Regions from separate parts of the Halomonas sp. BL6 genome, predicted to be linked through region 1. Evidence: predicted binding sites of a transcription regulator. Region 1 holds the regulator's gene; each other region holds the start of a gene.
What was found. Region 1 encodes FliA, which starts transcription of late flagellar genes. Its sites were predicted from a motif close to CTAAAGTTNNNNNNNNNNCNGCCGATA; they were not measured.

Region 1 (3,999 bases):
CGTCGTTTGCCCAGCGGGCTGAGGGGCTCGATTTCGACCACCACGTGGCGATGCGTGCGATAAGCGTGAACCTGCAGGCGCGTGGTGTCATGTAGCCGACGGAAGGCCAGCGGGCTCGCTAACCGCTGGCGTCCATGCAGCTCTTGGCGCAATCGCTGGCTCAACCGCTTGCCCAGCACGGTGGCGGGGGAAATCGCACGGAGCTCGGTGTCTGCCAATCCCAGCAGTTTGGTTAGGTTGCGACTGACCGCCTGAATGCGCCGACTCTCACCGTCGAGCACCATGACGGCGCCAAACGATTGTAGTAGCGAGTGATGCTTCGACACGCAGATAGCCTCGAGATAGTGCTTTACCCCTCGACCTGCTGCCTCAGCAGCAGTTCAACGCGCCGGTTGGCTGCTCGCCCTTCCGAGGTAGCGTTACTTTCCATGGGTTGGGTGTCGGCATAACCGACCGCCCGCATACGTGAAATGGCAATGCCTTGCCGCTCTAATTGGCGCACGACCGCAATGGCACGGCCTACTGAGAGCTCCCAGTTCGATGGAAACCTCGGCGTCGAGATAGGCACGTTATCGGTATGACCTTCAACGGAGATTTGCCCATCGAAAGTCGCCAGCACGGAAGAGAGTCGTTCTAACACATCTTGCCCTTGGGGCGTTAGCACATCGTTGCCGCTGGGAAACAAAAGGCTGTCGTCGATGCGCAGCGTCACGCCCTCTTGACCTTGCGAGACGCTTACACCGGGAATGTCGAGTCCCGCCATATGAGGTTGCAACCCTTCATGGCGTGGCTGAATACCCGTGGCCAAGCTAGCGAGCGGCAGTGAGGTCACGGCGCTGGCGACGCTCAGGGCCTCGTGGCTCTGCCCTTCGCCGCCGCTCGGCGGCGCCAAGGCTAGCAGCAGAACGAACAGCGTGATGAGCAGTGTGAGTACGTCCAAGTAGCTGGTTAGCCAGCTCTCGTCACTCTCACCCACTGCAGCGGGCAGCTCCAGGGCATGCCGTGAGTCGCGATCAAGCATGGCGCTACCCTTTCAATGCGGAGCCAACGTCGGGGCGGGGTTTGACGTTGGCGTCCCGGATCTCATCATGGTAGTTCGCTACGAAGGAGTTGAGCGTCTCTTCAATGAACGATGGCAAGCGGCGCTTGGTGATCAATGAAATCCCTTCGAGCACCATGTTCATGGTAATCAACCGCTCCTCGGTGCGCCGCTCCAGCTTGACGGCGATGGGCTTGAACACGAGGTTGGCCAGCAAGATACCGTAGAAGGTGGTCAGCAGTGCTACCGCCATGCGGGGGCCGATGACCTGAAGGTCTCCGGCATCCATGACTTCGAGCATGTTGACCAGCCCCACTAACGTGCCGATCATGCCGAAAGCGGGCGCGTAGGTCGCCATGGTGCGAAAAATTTGCGCTTCGGCGTGTTCGCGGGCTTTCAAGCGGGCGATACGCCAGCGCAGCATGTCGAAAATCTCATCCTCTTTGGTATTGGCGATCACAAGTTGAATACCGGTTCGTAGAAACGGGTTGCGGGTGTGCTCGAGCTCCCGTTCGACGGCCCGCACGTCACCTTTGAACCAGAGCCGCGACATGGACACCAGCTCGTTGATGTCGTCCCGCACATAGGTATTCTCACGGCGGAACACCAAGCCCACCAAACGCACCACTCGCAGCACTTCTTTCAACGGATAGCTGATGAAGGTCGCCGCCAGCGTACCGGTGATGACGATGGCCAGTCCCGGCACATTGATAAAACTTTCGGGCGACTCTGCAGTAAAGAACAGCACGCTTACCAGCAGCAACATGCTGGCAAAGATACCGATCAACGTAGATGGGTTCATCAACGGCTCCTCGCCGAGTAGGGTGAGTGGGTATTAGGATTCATCGTGATCGCGTAAACGCGCGCGCAGACGGCTCACCGCCTGACTGTGTAGCTGGGAGACCCGCGATTCGGTGACGCCCAGCACCGCGCCGACCTCTTTAAGGTTCATCTCTTCTTGGTAATAGAGCGCCATCAGCAGCTTTTCACGCTCGGGCAATGCCTCGATGGCCTCGATCAAGGTGTGTCGCTGCTGCTCATCAAGCAATTGGTCAAACGGCCGATGCTGGGCATCGTCACCCGCCGGCTCACCGCCATCGGCGACCAGCTCTTCGAACGGCAGCAGTTGACCACTGTTGGTGTCATTCAACAGCTGCTGGTACTCGCTCAGGGGCATCTCCAGCTCGCGGGCAATTTCACCCTCTTCAGGGGGGCGGCCCAACTGCTGCTCCAAGCGGCGTACAGCATCGTCCACTGCCCGCGCCGAACGACGTACGCTGCGCGGCAGCCAGTCGCGAGTGCGCAGCTCGTCCATCATGGCACCGCGAATCCGCTGGCTGGCGAACGTCGCGAACGTGGCACCCTGGGCAGCATCGAAGCGTCCCAGCGCCTCTAATAGCCCCACCATGCCTGCCTGGATCAGATCATCTAGCTCAATACTTGCGGGCAATCTTACCTGCAGCGTTAAGGCCTGACGTCGCACCAGTGGCATGTATTGGGTCAACAGCTCACTTTGTTTGATCCTGCCTTGTGCTGTATACATCCTCGTGCCTCGCGGCTGAACGGCCTTTACCGATAATTCACTATTACCTGTAGCCCCTGCACCCTCACTGGCCGCTGGCCCGGCGACAGTGCAAACCGAAAGTGCAGCGGCGCATTTGCCAACATGCCTTCCAGCGCAGTGGTACTGCCACGCATGCCCGACAGTGCCACGCAGCGCTCAGGGTGACACAACCAAGCGTTGACGGGGTGACTCGGTGGGGTGTCGAACCGCCACTGCACGCGCGTTAGCGTCGCTCCTCCCAGCGGGATGCCTGCTGGTGGCGAAATGGCCTGGCTCTGACTGGTGCGGTCGCTCATGGCGACCAACACGCCAGGCACGTCTCGGCTCCAGCTACCCGTTGCCGCCTCGGCGCTAACGACCCACATGATGGTTGCCAGCATCGCTGCGCAGGGTCTCACCCTTTTCACTGTTAACAACTTTACGGCTTTTATCAACGTCTGTCGGGCAAATAGCCTCATACGCGGGCCCTCTATTCGGCGTAGGTCGCTAACGACAGCAAGCCGATCATCTGTCTCAACGTGCAAGCAACAAAAGCTCGATATCCAAATAGTAAGCGGCGGCGTCACGCAAGTTCTCCAGCAGCCCCTGACGCGGCAGGTGCGGTTCATGGAGTGCCAGCAGGCGTCGCGGACCGCCATGCTCTCGCACTTTTCGAAGCACACGGTACATGCTGGCAAAGCCATCGGCATCGCTAGTGACCCATAGCGCCCATCGTGCATGCTCCTTCGCCAGCATGGCCAGCGACGGCGTATCGGCCATGACGACCTGAATCTGCCAATCCTGTGGGTCGCCCGCCCACTGACGCCCCAACGCCGACCACTGCCCCAAACGTCCACGCACTTTATCGACTTGTGCGGCGCCGGTATGCGGTAACCCTATCACCACCAGCGGCTTCTGAGGGCGCGGTGGCGTCACCGTCGCCGGTTCAGTGGCGGCAGCGACAGTGGGCGCCAGAGCGTCTTGGGTATGCACCGCCGCCTCTTCAGTACTGACCGGCGAGGCAGGAGCGGCGGACGCATGGGTATCTTGTGGTTCGTCCTGTGCGGCTCGCTGCTGACGCTGTAGATCGGCCCATTTGCGCAGGCCCGCCGCTTGATCCTGGCCGCTCATATCAGGTCCTCGCGACTGACGCTACCGAGCTGGCGAATGGCATCGCGTGCCATCAACACGTGCACCAAGGCGTCGAGTAGCGCCGTATCGCGGCGTTTACGCTGACTGCCCAGCAGGCGCAACAGGTCGGCTCGCAACGCTTGCACCGCGTCGTCATCGGCCAAATCCAAGTGACTGGCTACAGCGGCGGCGCCGCTGGCCATGAGCAGGCGTAGCTCGCTGCTCACCTCGCCGCCATCCGCCTCTTTTAGCTGCTGCCAGGCACGCTTGGTCAACGCGGATAGCC
Region 2 (3,999 bases), on a different contig from region 1:
GCGTGTATAGCCTCCTCACGGCGATTTATCGCCGCATCAACCCTTCCGTATAGCGACTCGACCCATGGCCTTCACTTCCACGCGAACCAAGCAGTGGTTCGAGCGTATCAACGGCTCGAAAAACATGCTGTGGCTGCTCGCCACGCTCTCTTTCCTAGAGACCATCATTTTGCCGATTCCCATCGAACTCGTGCTGATTCCGCTCATGGCGGTGAATCGTCAACGCATTTGGGCGATGGCCACCGCCACCACGCTGGGCTGTTTAGCGGCGTCCATCGTCGGTTACGGCGTGGGCATGGTGTTGTACCAGTCCGTCGGCACTTGGTTCATCGACTTCATGGGAATGCAGCAAAGCTATCAGGCGTTTCAGAGCTTTTTCGACCAATACGGCTTTGCCGCCATTTTAGCGATTGGCATTTTGCCGATTCCGTTCCAGGTGGCGATGATTACCGCTGGGCTCTCGGGCTACCCGATCGTGCTGTTCGCCCTGGCAGCACTGATGGCTCGCGGGCTGCGCTACTTCGGCCTGGCGTGGCTGGTACATCGTTTTGGGCACCGAGTGGAAAGCATGTGGAAACGCCACGCGCTGAAGACCAGCCTCGCGTTGGGAAGTGTGGTGCTTCTGTTGGTGCTGGGGATGCAGGCACTGGCGGGGCTGATCGTGTAGAAAACACAATAGCCGCCAACGTTGGCGGCTATTGATGGGCGCTCGAATCACGTTACTGCACGTAGTAGCCGCTCACCCGCCACGTGCCCTCTTCCAGATGTGGCGTGACGACTTCGACCACGCACTGGTTGTTCGTGAACCGGGTTTGAAAAGCGAACTCTTTGTAGTCGTTGCGCGGCGCCCCAGGCATCGAGGTGTACTGCGACATGCGGATGCGCCGCCGCGACTCGACGCTGCCCAAATCGTTGCGGGCCAGCGTCACCACGCGCTGCAGCATGGTGGGGGAAAGCGGCGTCTTCAACAGCGGCGACGACTTTTCCCAAGCCTGCTCATATTCACCTTGATCGATCGCTTCCAGCCAAGCGAGCGCGGCCGCTTCTGCCGCCTCGGCGGTAGACGCCTGCACATAAGAAGTCATCGCCAGGAGCAACGCAGAGAGAATGAGAGCAAAGGGTTTTGGCATGGCAGCCTCGTATGGCAATCGAATGTGTCGTGCGACTTTAGTAGTTATCGGACCATCACACGATTTCTTTAATCACATTAACCCTAAAGCGCTAGCCAAACTGTGAAAGAGTGCAAACTTGATCGCCGCTTGGCCAAGCCACTCCTACGCCTTCTCAAACCCCAATCGCTCGTTTACTATGCGCCACCCAATGTATTTCAGCCCTCACCATTAGGCCACTATGTCCGTCAACGCACTCTACACCGACCTTTCTGGCTACTACGATTTGATGTGCGTCGACATCGACTACCAGGCCCAGAGCAACGCCATTCGCCGCCTGCATCAGATTTTTGGCAACGAAGGCAAACGCCATCTGGATGTCGCCTGCGGTACCGGCCCCCACGTGCGCCACTTTCTTGATGATGGCTTTATCAGCAGCGGCTTGGATATCAACCAGCCCATGCTGGATATCGCCGCCCAACGCTGCCCAGAGGCAAGCTTCTCACGGCAAGACATGAGCAGTTTCGAAGTAAGTGAACCGCTGGACCTCATCACCTGCTTTCTCTACTCCATCCACTACAACGATGGCCTGGACAAGCTCGGCGACTGCATCGCCAGCGCACACCGCGCCTTGAACGAGGGCGGCGTGTTCTGCTTCAACGCGGTGGATAAGCAGCGGATCAATAACGAGCTGTTCGTAAAGCACATGGCCCAGCAGGCGGAGGAGACGTTCTCTTTCCGCTCCGGGTGGCACTACAGCGGCCAAGGGGAGCGGCAGTCGCTGCGGCTGAGCATCGAAAAGACCACGGCGGAGACAACGCAGGTGTGGCACGACGAGCACCCCATGGTGGCCGTCAGTTTTAGCGAACTCATCGCCCTGTTGGAGCCTACCTTCGAGGTGCACGTGTTCGAGCACGATTACCAGACCATCACGCCCTGGGATAACGTCTCGGGCAATGCGATCTTCGTATGTGTGAAACGCGAGCGCCTCGCTTAACCGTTATCGTTGGGGCGAAGCTGCCGCTGGACGCCCATCAAGAAATTACGCAGCATTTGGTCTTTGCATTCGCGGTAATTTTTGTGGCTGGGCTTGCGGAAAAACGCGCTGAGTTCGTGAGGGCTGAGCGGCAGGCCCATCTGATCGAACACCTCTAAAATATCCTCCGCCTTCATGTTCAGCGCGATGCGCAGTTTCTGGAACACCATGTTGTTGTTCAACTGCGCTTCCGGGGCAGGCGGTGGGCCTTCGCGCTTGCCCCGCTTGAAGCTGATGAAACCGTTCAAAAACGCCGCCAGCTCTTTGTTCTTCATGGTCACGAAGGCGTCGTCTTCGTCTTTTTTCAGCCATGCCGTCACCTGCTCCTGGGTCACGCTCACCTCCGCCAGGGCGAAGATCTTGACGATGGTGTTGTCTTTTAAGTCGAAGGTGTAGCGAATACGGCGAAAAATATCGTTATTGGTCAAAATGGGGTCCTAGGCGTGGGTTAGCGTGGCCAGCAGGTCATCGATTTCTGCTTTCAGCTCGTTATCTTCGATCGTTTGGGCGCTGGCCTGGGCCTGCTGCAAGCGTTCAATGGCCGCCTGGTTGTCGCCCAGCTCCACGTGCAGCGCCGCCATGGAAAACCCAATCGAAGCGATATGATCGTTCGACTGCTTCGCGACCGCTTTATCCAGCGCTTTTTGGTAGATGGGCAGCGCGTCCTCTAGCTCTTCGGTGAAGTCGGCCAGGGTTTCCCACTGCTCCGGGTGGTCTTTCTCGGTGTTCTCGTGCTCGGTGCAGATTGCCTGCAACTCAGCATACAGCGCTTCAAAGGTGGCGCGGTCATCTTTGGCAGCGGCCTTCATCAGCTTTTCGGCGAGCTCGTACACCGCCTTGTAAATTTTGGTGTTAATCATCGACCACGACTCTGTTCATTCGGAATGGATGCAAAACGCCCTACATGCATGTGCGTTTAGCGTCATGACAGGATTATACCTGGTTAGGATGGAGGCACGGGCAAAGGTGGAGTGGAAATAAACGCGTATTCGAGCGTCGAACGGCTGATTTTACGCTATGCTGCACCACTTTTTATTTTCGACGCCCCTTACGCCACTCTGTCAGAGCTTCTCATGCCCTTTGCAAAACTAGGCTTGTCCCGCCCGCTCGTTCAGGCGATTACTGAACTCGGTTACCAAACGCCAACACCCATCCAAGAACAAGCGATTCCTGCCATTCTGTCGGGCAAAGATTTAATCGCCACCGCACAAACCGGCACGGGCAAAACCGCTGCCTTTGTGCTGCCGCTACTGGAACGGTTCAGCAAAGCCGCAGAACCGCTGCGCGGTAAACGCATTCGCGCACTCATCCTTGTACCCACTCGCGAGCTGGCGGTTCAGGTGGACGCCAGCGTGGCGCAATACGCCAAGCATACCCCGCTCACCTCAATGGCCGCGTATGGCGGTGTAGATACCGCGCCGCAAAAAGAGCGCTTGATCGAAGGGGTGGATATTCTGGTCGCCACACCGGGCAGGCTGCTGGATTTAGCGCATCAGCGAGCGCTGCACTTCGATGAACTACAAGTCATGGTGCTGGACGAAGCGGACAGAATGGTGGATATGGGCTTTGTCGATGATATCCATAAAATCATCGTGCGCCTGCCGCAGAACCGACAGAACCTGCTGTTCACGGCTACCATGACCAACGACGTGCGCGCCATCGCCCACGCGTTTTCAGACAGCAAAATAACCGACATGGCGGCGAACATCTCCATTACGCCCAACGTGCGCGCCGCCGCCACCATCAAACAGTGGCTGATCACGGTCGACAAAGACACTAAATCTGCCCTGTTGAGCCACTTGATCAACGAGCAAGCGTGGGATCAGGCGCTGATCTTCGTCGAGAAAAAACACA
Region 3 (3,999 bases), on a different contig from region 1:
ATGTGGGCGAGTACGGCATTGGTTACAACGAAAGTATCGACGAGGCGATCGAGCAGCTACAGCTAGCCTTCGAAGATCTTAAAGCCAGCGAAGAGCATGGTCATAAACTGTTGGCGGACATGACCGTGGCGGGTGTCACCGCGCTGGCCGACAGCTCGGTCAATATCCGTGTCGTGATCAAGACCACGCCAGGCGATCAGTGGGCCGTGGGCCGCGCTTACAATCGTTTGGTCAAGCTGCGCTTCGACGCCGCGGGCATCGAGATTCCGTTCCCGCATACCACGCTCTACTTTGGCGAAACCAAAGGGGGCAAGACGCCGCCCGCCAACGTGCGTATTTTGGAGGCGAAAGCCGAGAAAAAACGGACCGAAACGGCGCCCTTGTCAGAGCGCAGCGAAGACGCACTACAGCATAACCCGGAGCATCACAAGCCGGATCATGACGATGTCGATGAGACCTAAGCATTGATATCGTGACCTACGAGAGGCCGCCTCCGGGCGGCCTCTTTGCGTTGGGTCAGCGGTCGCCGGGTTGGTTTTTGGAGTGATGGTTTTTGGGATGATAGTTCTCGGAGTGGCGACCTTCGAGGTTGATCGACTCGCCGCCGTCCACGAACAGGATTTGTCCGGCGACGAAGGCGTTGTCCAGTAGATAGTGCAAGGCTTGTACAAGGTGGGCTGGATCGCCCTGGTGATCCACCGGAATCCCGTCGATGCGCCACTGGATATAGTCGCTGGTGCGTTGAGAGGCGGGTAACACCACTCCCGGCGCAATACCGTTGATGCGCAGGCGTGGAGCAAACTCCAGCGCGGCCATCCGCGTCATCTCGGCCAAACTCTTTTTGGAGAGCAAGTAGGCCGCATACGGGTACTGGTGATAGGCCACCTTGTTATCGATGATGTTGATCACCTGGCCCTGCGCTACCGCATCGGCAAAATGGCGTGTGAGAAGCAGCGGGGTGAACATATTGACCCGAAATTGGGTCTCCAGCATTGCCAGCTCGGTCTTTGCGATGGGCGCGGGCTCGTAGGCCGAGGCGCTATTGAGCAGCACGTTCAAGCCGGGGAAGCGTGTTACCGCCTGTTGTATCAGGCTCTCCAGCGAGTCGCTCAGAAAGTTACAGGGTAGTATCTCGCACTCCCTCCCTTTGCCGCGAATCACCGTGGCGACCTCTTCAGCCTCCCCGCGTGAGCTGTTCACGTGCAGAGCAATATCGAAACCTTTGTCGGCCAAGGCTTCTGCAAAGTGGCGACCAAGCCGTGTGGCGCCGCCGGTGACGAGTGCCGCAGGTGTCGGCATGACGAATCCCTCGCTGTCGATAGGAAGTGAATGGTGGTGGAGCAATAACGAAGACTCTCTGCGTGAGCGCAGCGTTTGTCAATAACTTGTACAGAGCTTGAACAAAATGACCCACGTTCTACTCTGTGAAAACGCAGCCTGCTTGCGTCTATCGGCCTTTGGATGAGTGCATGGCCGTGTGAAAGCGTTTTGACCTCGTTACACCATCATCGGCTTATCTATGGAATGTCGCTATGTCATCAACGTCGTCGCATGCAACAACCGGCAGCATGCACCATGAGTGCGTGATCTCAGTGGGGTCCAATATCGAACCCGAACACCACTTTTCTCAAGCGCTGGAGATTTTGAGCAGCGAGTGCGAGCTGGTGGCCCGCTCGTCCGCCGTCCGTACGTCGCCGGTGGGCTTTCAACATCAGCCCGATTTTCTCAATGCCGCGCTGGTGGTGCGCACTGCGCTGGATCGGGACGCCTTCAAAGCCTATCTGAAAGAGGTCGAGGATCGCTTGGGACGGGTGCGCGGGCCGATCAAATCCGGTCCTCGAACCATGGATCTAGACATCGTGGCGTGGGACGGTGAAATCGTCGACGACGGTTACTTCAAGCATCAGTACGTGCGTGGCCCGGTCGATGCGGTATTGAGCGCCAGCGGGCGCTCCATAAGCGCAGGCCCCGTCTCGTAGCCCTGCCATCGCCAGCATGTGAGGTGTCGTCGATGCTGCAGGCCTCATGTTTTTTGGCCATTGGCCGATAACGATGCTAACGGCGCCTTCGCGCTTACCGTCGAGGTCACTTATGTGATCAGCCTTGCGACCAATATCACGTCGCTACTGGTAATGAACCATTTGCGTACGAGCCAACAAGCGATGCAGACCTCCATGGAGCGTCTGTCGTCTGGGCTGCGTATCAATAGCGCCAAAGACGACCCTGCGGGTCAGGCCATCGCTAATCGCATGGGCGCGCAGATCCGCGGCATGAACCAGGCGATCCGTAATACCAATGACGGAATTTCCATGGTGCAAACTGCCGAAGGTTCGCTGAACCTGATCAACGACAGCCTGCAGCGTATTCGCGAGTTGAGCGTTCAGGCGCTCAATGGCACCAATTCGTCAGACGATCTTGCCTCTATTCAGTTGGAAATCGACCAGCGCCTGGAGGAGATCGATCGCGTCGCTGGGCAGAGTAATTTTAACGGCATCAGGCTGGTCGAGAGCGATAAAACCCTCAACATTCAGGTGGGCGCCAACGCCGGAGATGTGATTGGCGTGCGCTTTTCGGGAATGGGGCGCCAGGCCTTGGGCATGGACGGTTTCAGCGTATTGGACGATGGCTCGGCCACGCCCAACCCGATGGATGTCGTGGATGAGGCCATGAAGCAGGTCGATCGTCAGCGTAGTTATTTTGGCGCGGTACAGAACCGTTTCGAGAGCGTCATCGACGGCCTCAATACCAACATCATCACCACCTCCGCCGCCCAGTCGCGTATCCAAGACGCCGACTACGCGCAAGAAGTCTCCAATCTGATTCGTGCCCAACTGCTACAACAGGTGGGTATCGCCATGCTGACCCGGGTCAACCAGCAGCCACAGCTGATTCTGCGGCTGCTGGAGGGGCTATAACGACGAGCCGCCGATCAGCGTTCGTCGATGATGCCCTGTTCCCGTGCCATGGCATAAGCCGCCTGCGGCCCGTTCCATAACGAAGGCAGCAGTATCAGCGACACCGGGATCGCGGTGATCACGATGAACTGCTGCAGCGCGCTGATTTGCCCTGCGCCCATGTACAGCAGCACGGCCGCCATCAGCGCCATGGCAATGCCCCAGAAAGCGCGCATGTAGGGACTGGGGGCATCGTGTCCCGCACCGACGACGGCAATGGCATAGCTCATCGAATCGCCGGTAGTGGCCACGAAAATCGTCGTTAGCAGCAGAATCGCCAGCGCCATCCAGGTGCCGCCGGGCAGCGCCTGGGCCACCGTGAGCGTCGCCACGTCGAATTGGAAGTTGTTGAGCGCTTCGCTGAGGTCGATCACACCGGTGAGCTGGTAATAGATGCCCGAACCGCCCAGCAGCGTAAACCACACGGTGGTGGCAATCGGGGCGAGCACCGCCACGGCCACGATCATCTCGCGAATGCTGCGGCCCCGTGAAATGCGCGCCACGAAGATCGCCATCAGCGGCGCATAGCCAATGAACCAGGCAAAGAAGAACACCGTCCACCACTGCATCCACCACGCCGGGGCGGTTTCAGCGGTCATCGTCGCCATGGTGAAAAACTCGCTGATATAGGCCCCCATACTGGACAGATAGGTATTGACCAAAAACAGCGTGGGGCCGAATACGATGATGACGGCGCCGATGGCCAGCGCCAGCAGCACGTTGAAACGGCTCAACAGCTGAATGCCCTTGTGGACGCCGCTCATGGAAGAGAGCACATAGATAACGCCCAATACGCCTAGGATGATGAGCTGGCCCGTGTAGCCCTCCGGCAGACCAAACAACTCATGCAAGCCAAAGCTCACCTGCGTGGCCAAAAAGCCGATGGGGCCGACCGTGCCCGCCACCAGAGCAATCACACAGCAGGCATCCACGATGCTGCCCAGCGGGCCACGCATCAAGCGCTCGCCCAACACCGGGTAGAGCAGCGTGCGCGGCTGAAGCGGCTGGCCTTTTACGTAGTGCGCATGGGCCAGCACCACGGCGG
Region 4 (3,999 bases), on a different contig from region 1:
AGGCTTGATTATGGCTTCTATTACATCGTTAGGTATTGGTTCTGGCTTGGATCTCAATGGCTTACTGACGCAACTGCAGCAGGCGGAACGTGCCAAACTCGAACCCATCCAGCAACAGATCGAAACAGAGCAGGCGCAAATTTCTGCTTATGGGCAGTTGCAAAGCGCGCTCTCTGCTTTTCAGGCGTCGGCTAAAGCATTGAACGAGCAGGACGCTTTTCAAAGTCTAAGTACGAGTGTGGAAGGGGGTGCCGTTGCTGCTGTGAGTAGCAATGATGCCCAGCCAGGCCAGTACGATATCCAAGTCGATCAGCTAGCCACGGCAGGCAGTTTAGTCACGGAGCGTTTAGACGCCCCGGATGTGGCACTTGTCTCTGGTCAACAAACGCTGTCTTTTTCTCTCGCTGATGGTGCCATAGACCCCATTGTGATCGAGGATGGAAGCACGCTCAATGACATGCGGGATGCTATCAACGCACAAAGTGATGGACGTTTGAGTGCCTCGATCATTAATGATGGGGAAGGGTATCGTCTTTCTGTGAATGCAACGGAAACAGGAGCTGCGGCCAGCATTCAAAGCACTAATTTTTCACAAATTTTAGACGCGAATGTTGCCACTAGCGACACGCAGGTGGTGCAAGCAGGTCAGGATGCGGCGTTCAATGTCAACGGTATTGATATCGTCAGTGCCACCAATCGCATTGAGGATGCTATTCAAGGCGTGACGCTGACCCTATCAGAAGCCAACGCCAGCAGCACTTTGACGGTGTCTCAGGACAGTGAGGCAATTCGTGAGCAGATCACGGCGTTTGTCGATGATTACAACGCGCTGAAAAATACCATTGGCAGCCTGACTGCCTATAATCCGGAAAGCGATAGTGCGGGCGAGCTGAATGGTGACAGCGCCACACGGGCAGTCGAAACTACCTTGCGCCAAGCACTAAGTCGTAGCCTTGGAGGGGATGGCTTCAATATGCTTTCCGATATTGGCATCTCTCTTCAGTTGGATGGAACGTTAGCAATCGATGATGAGCAGCTTGATGGCATCATCGCTAATCAACCCGATCAGTTAATGGACTTCTTTGCAGGCACCTCCAGTGAGGATGGCATGGCAGGACAAATTTCAGCGACGATCGAACAGCTCGTCGGGCCAAGCGGACGACTGGAAAACGCTGTGAGCAGCTCAGAGCGTCGGGTTTCGTCGCTAAACGATCGCTTCGCGACAACGGAAAGCCGTATCGACCAAACGGTTGAGCGCTACCGGGCTCAGTTCGCCGCGATGGACAGCATGGTAGGTCAAATGAATCAGACCAGCGCCTACCTGACTCAGCAGCTTGCGACACTAGGCCAGATAGGCCAAAACTAAACTCGAATACGAAGTCATGTTGGCCTAGAGTATCCTCTAGGCCTTTTTTAGCTCTTTGATCCTTGCAAAGCTAAAGTTTTTTTCCACCCTGCCGATAATCTACTCAGTCTATAACTTTTAAACGAAAAGGAGCTGAGCCACATGGCGACGATTACCTCTCTTGGCGTTGGTTCAGGTTTGGATTTGAATGGCCTGTTGACTCAGCTGCAAGCGTCTGAGCGGCAGAAGCTAACGCCGCTCACGCAGCAACAGAATACTCAACAAACCAAAATATCGGCGTACGGTCGCCTGCAGTCGGCAATGGATCGTCTGCAAGAGTCGATTACCGCGTTGAACGATGCTTCCACGTTTAATCAGCAAAAAAGTACGGTGACTGGCGAAGGGGTCAGCGCGACAGCAGGAGAGTCGGCCAACGCTGGACGTTACGATATCAATGTGACACAGCTGGCACGGGCGGGCAGCGTGGCGTCTAACAGCGTCACGATGGATCAAGTCCTGGCTGCCAGCGACACCACCCTAACGTTAGATTTTGGCGCCACCTATACCGACGGCGCGTTCGATCCGAATGCGCCGGCCTTGAGCAGCAAAACGATCAATATTTCTGCAGGCAGCACATTAGCTAGCGTGCGCGATCAAATTAATGCCGATGCAGACGCTGGCGTGACGGCCTCTATCGTGAATGACGGCACAGGCTACCGGCTAGCCTTGAGCTCAAAAGAAACCGGTAAAGAAGCTTCGATTATTGGTTTTTCGGGTCTAGATGGCCTGTCCATGGATACCAGTACACGACGTGCAGGCCAGGATGCCGCTCTGGAAGTGAATGGCATTGCGATTACAAGCAGTGGCAACCGGGTGGAAGGTGCTATCCAAGGCGTAACGCTCGACCTGACAGCGGCTTCACAAACGCCCGTTAGTCTTGTCATTGAGCGCGATGAAGACTCTTTAAAAGAAGCCATTAAGGAGTTTGTCAGCACCTACAATGAAATGAAGTCCACCGTAGGCCGTATGACAGCGTTCAATGGTGAGGGAGAGACGTCTGGCGAGCTGCTAGGCGACCGCACCGTACGCACTGTTGAAACACGGCTAAGCCGTGACGTGACAAATCCAGTGGGTACTGGCGACTTTACTCGTTTGGCGCAGTTTGGCATCGCGATCGATGAGCGTGGCCGTCTTCAGGTAGATGATACGAAATTGGACGAGGCAATCTCCAACAGCCCTGAAGCTCTCAGCGCTTTTTTTGCAGGTGAGTCATCAGAAGAGGGGTTTGCGGGCAGGTTGAGCGCGACGCTCAAGTCGATTACCGGTGACGATGGTCTGATTCAAACTTCTGTGAACAGCGCAGAGCAGCGAATCGACAATCTCAAGGAACGGAAGGCCAGAATGGAGCTGAGCATCGAGCGCAACATCTCCCGCTATCGTACTCAGTTCGCTCAATTGGATGGCATGATCGCACAGATGAACTCGATGGGCTCCTACCTAGCACAGCAGTTCAGCATGCTGAACGCCATGCAGAATAATAACTAAGCTGGTTACATTGTTTTACAAAAAAAGCGCTTAATTTTTTAAAGATTCTGACTGGCCTGCCGTTAATTAAAATAACGGCGGTTGACCGCCGCAAAGCAGGCCTGATGGCCAGTTAATCTTCAAGGAGCACTTCCATGTCTGTGATCAATACGAACATCACTGCCCTGATCGGTCAGAACAACCTGTCTAACTCCCAGGCCATGCTGGCCAAGGCGCAAGAGCGTCTGTCTTCTGGCCTGCGTATCAACAGCGCTGCCGACGACGCTGCTGGTCAAGCCATCGCCAACCGCATGAGCGCTCAAATCACGGGCATGCAGCAAGCTCAGCGTAACACCAATGACGGTATTTCTCTGGCACAGACTCAAGAAGGCGGTCTGAACCAGATCAGCGACAACCTTCAGCGTATTCGCGAGCTGGCGGTTCAGGCAGCTAACGATACCAACACAGCAGAAGACCGCTCATCTATCCAGCTAGAAATCGACGAGCGTATTTCTGAAATTACTCGTGTTGCCAACGCGACTACATTTAACGGTACTAACTTGCTGAACGCAGACGGTACTTTGAACATTCAAGTGGGCGCCAATACCACCGCTGATGTTGATAACCTTTCCATTAGTACCGTGGATGCTACAGCAAGCACTCTGGGAATCGATGCTCTCAGCGTTGCTGATTTCGATTCTGCACAGTCGGCAATCGATGCTGTTGATAGTGCTCTACAAACCATCGATGACAACCGCGCTACACTAGGTGCGACCATCAACCGTTTCGAATCAGTACTTGAGAACCTGACCACTGACGTCACTAACCTGTCAGAAGCTCGTTCACGTATCCAAGACGCTGATTACGCCGAAGAGGTATCCAACCTGACTCGTGCACAGATTCTGCAACAGGCAGGTACTTCTATGCTGGCTCAGGCGAACCAGACGCCGCAGTCGGTACTGTCTCTGCTGGGCTAATTGCTACGCAGTTAAAGCAAGAAATAGAAGCGAAGGCTGGCCATTGGCCAGCCTTTTTTGTATGCCAGATCGCGTTACAATGGCATCTCACTTCATGTCTGCAGGGTTAGGAAAGAATGTCTCGGAAAAAGTCGAAACGTACAAATAAACCAG

Region 2: a site for FliA is predicted at 1,176-1,202, ahead of FHJ80_RS15230 (DUF4019 domain-containing protein). Genes of this name have one in related genera too.
Region 3: a site for FliA is predicted at 2,023-2,049, ahead of FHJ80_RS05305 (flagellin). Genes of this name have one in related genera too.
Region 4: a site for FliA is predicted at 2,929-2,955, ahead of FHJ80_RS03950 (flagellin). Genes of this name have one in related genera too.

What each region holds. Positions count from the first base shown of each region.
Region 1 is NZ_VDGL01000006.1:49,330-53,328, reverse strand. Features, by position in the region: gene FHJ80_RS13220 (sensor domain-containing diguanylate cyclase) at 1-326, opposite strand, end outside; gene FHJ80_RS13215 (OmpA family protein) at 350-1,021, opposite strand; gene FHJ80_RS13210 (motility protein A) at 1,026-1,841, opposite strand; gene FHJ80_RS13205 (RNA polymerase sigma factor FliA) at 1,875-2,582, opposite strand; gene FHJ80_RS13200 (flagellar protein FlhE) at 2,609-2,968, opposite strand; gene FHJ80_RS13195 (hypothetical protein) at 3,117-3,713, opposite strand; gene flhF (flagellar biosynthesis protein FlhF) at 3,710-3,999, opposite strand, start outside.
Region 2 is NZ_VDGL01000007.1:192,802-196,800, forward strand. Features, by position in the region: gene FHJ80_RS15220 (DUF1206 domain-containing protein) at 1-53, shown strand, start outside; gene FHJ80_RS15225 (YqaA family protein) at 65-667, shown strand; gene FHJ80_RS15230 (DUF4019 domain-containing protein) at 720-1,130, opposite strand; gene FHJ80_RS15235 (class I SAM-dependent methyltransferase) at 1,351-2,106, shown strand; gene FHJ80_RS15240 (DUF1456 family protein) at 2,103-2,573, opposite strand; gene FHJ80_RS15245 (tetratricopeptide repeat protein) at 2,583-3,005, opposite strand; gene FHJ80_RS15250 (DEAD/DEAH box helicase) at 3,219-3,999, shown strand, end outside.
Region 3 is NZ_VDGL01000002.1:379,229-383,227, reverse strand. Features, by position in the region: gene ybiO (mechanosensitive channel protein) at 1-461, shown strand, start outside; gene FHJ80_RS05315 (SDR family oxidoreductase) at 517-1,299, opposite strand; gene folK (2-amino-4-hydroxy-6-hydroxymethyldihydropteridine diphosphokinase) at 1,533-1,979, shown strand; gene FHJ80_RS05305 (flagellin) at 2,094-2,915, shown strand; gene FHJ80_RS05300 (BCCT family transporter) at 2,930-3,999, opposite strand, start outside.
Region 4 is NZ_VDGL01000002.1:87,778-91,776, reverse strand. Features, by position in the region: gene fliD (flagellar filament capping protein FliD) at 11-1,366, shown strand; gene fliD (flagellar filament capping protein FliD) at 1,508-2,890, shown strand; gene FHJ80_RS03950 (flagellin) at 3,025-3,846, shown strand; gene FHJ80_RS03945 (glycosyltransferase) at 3,963-3,999, shown strand, end outside.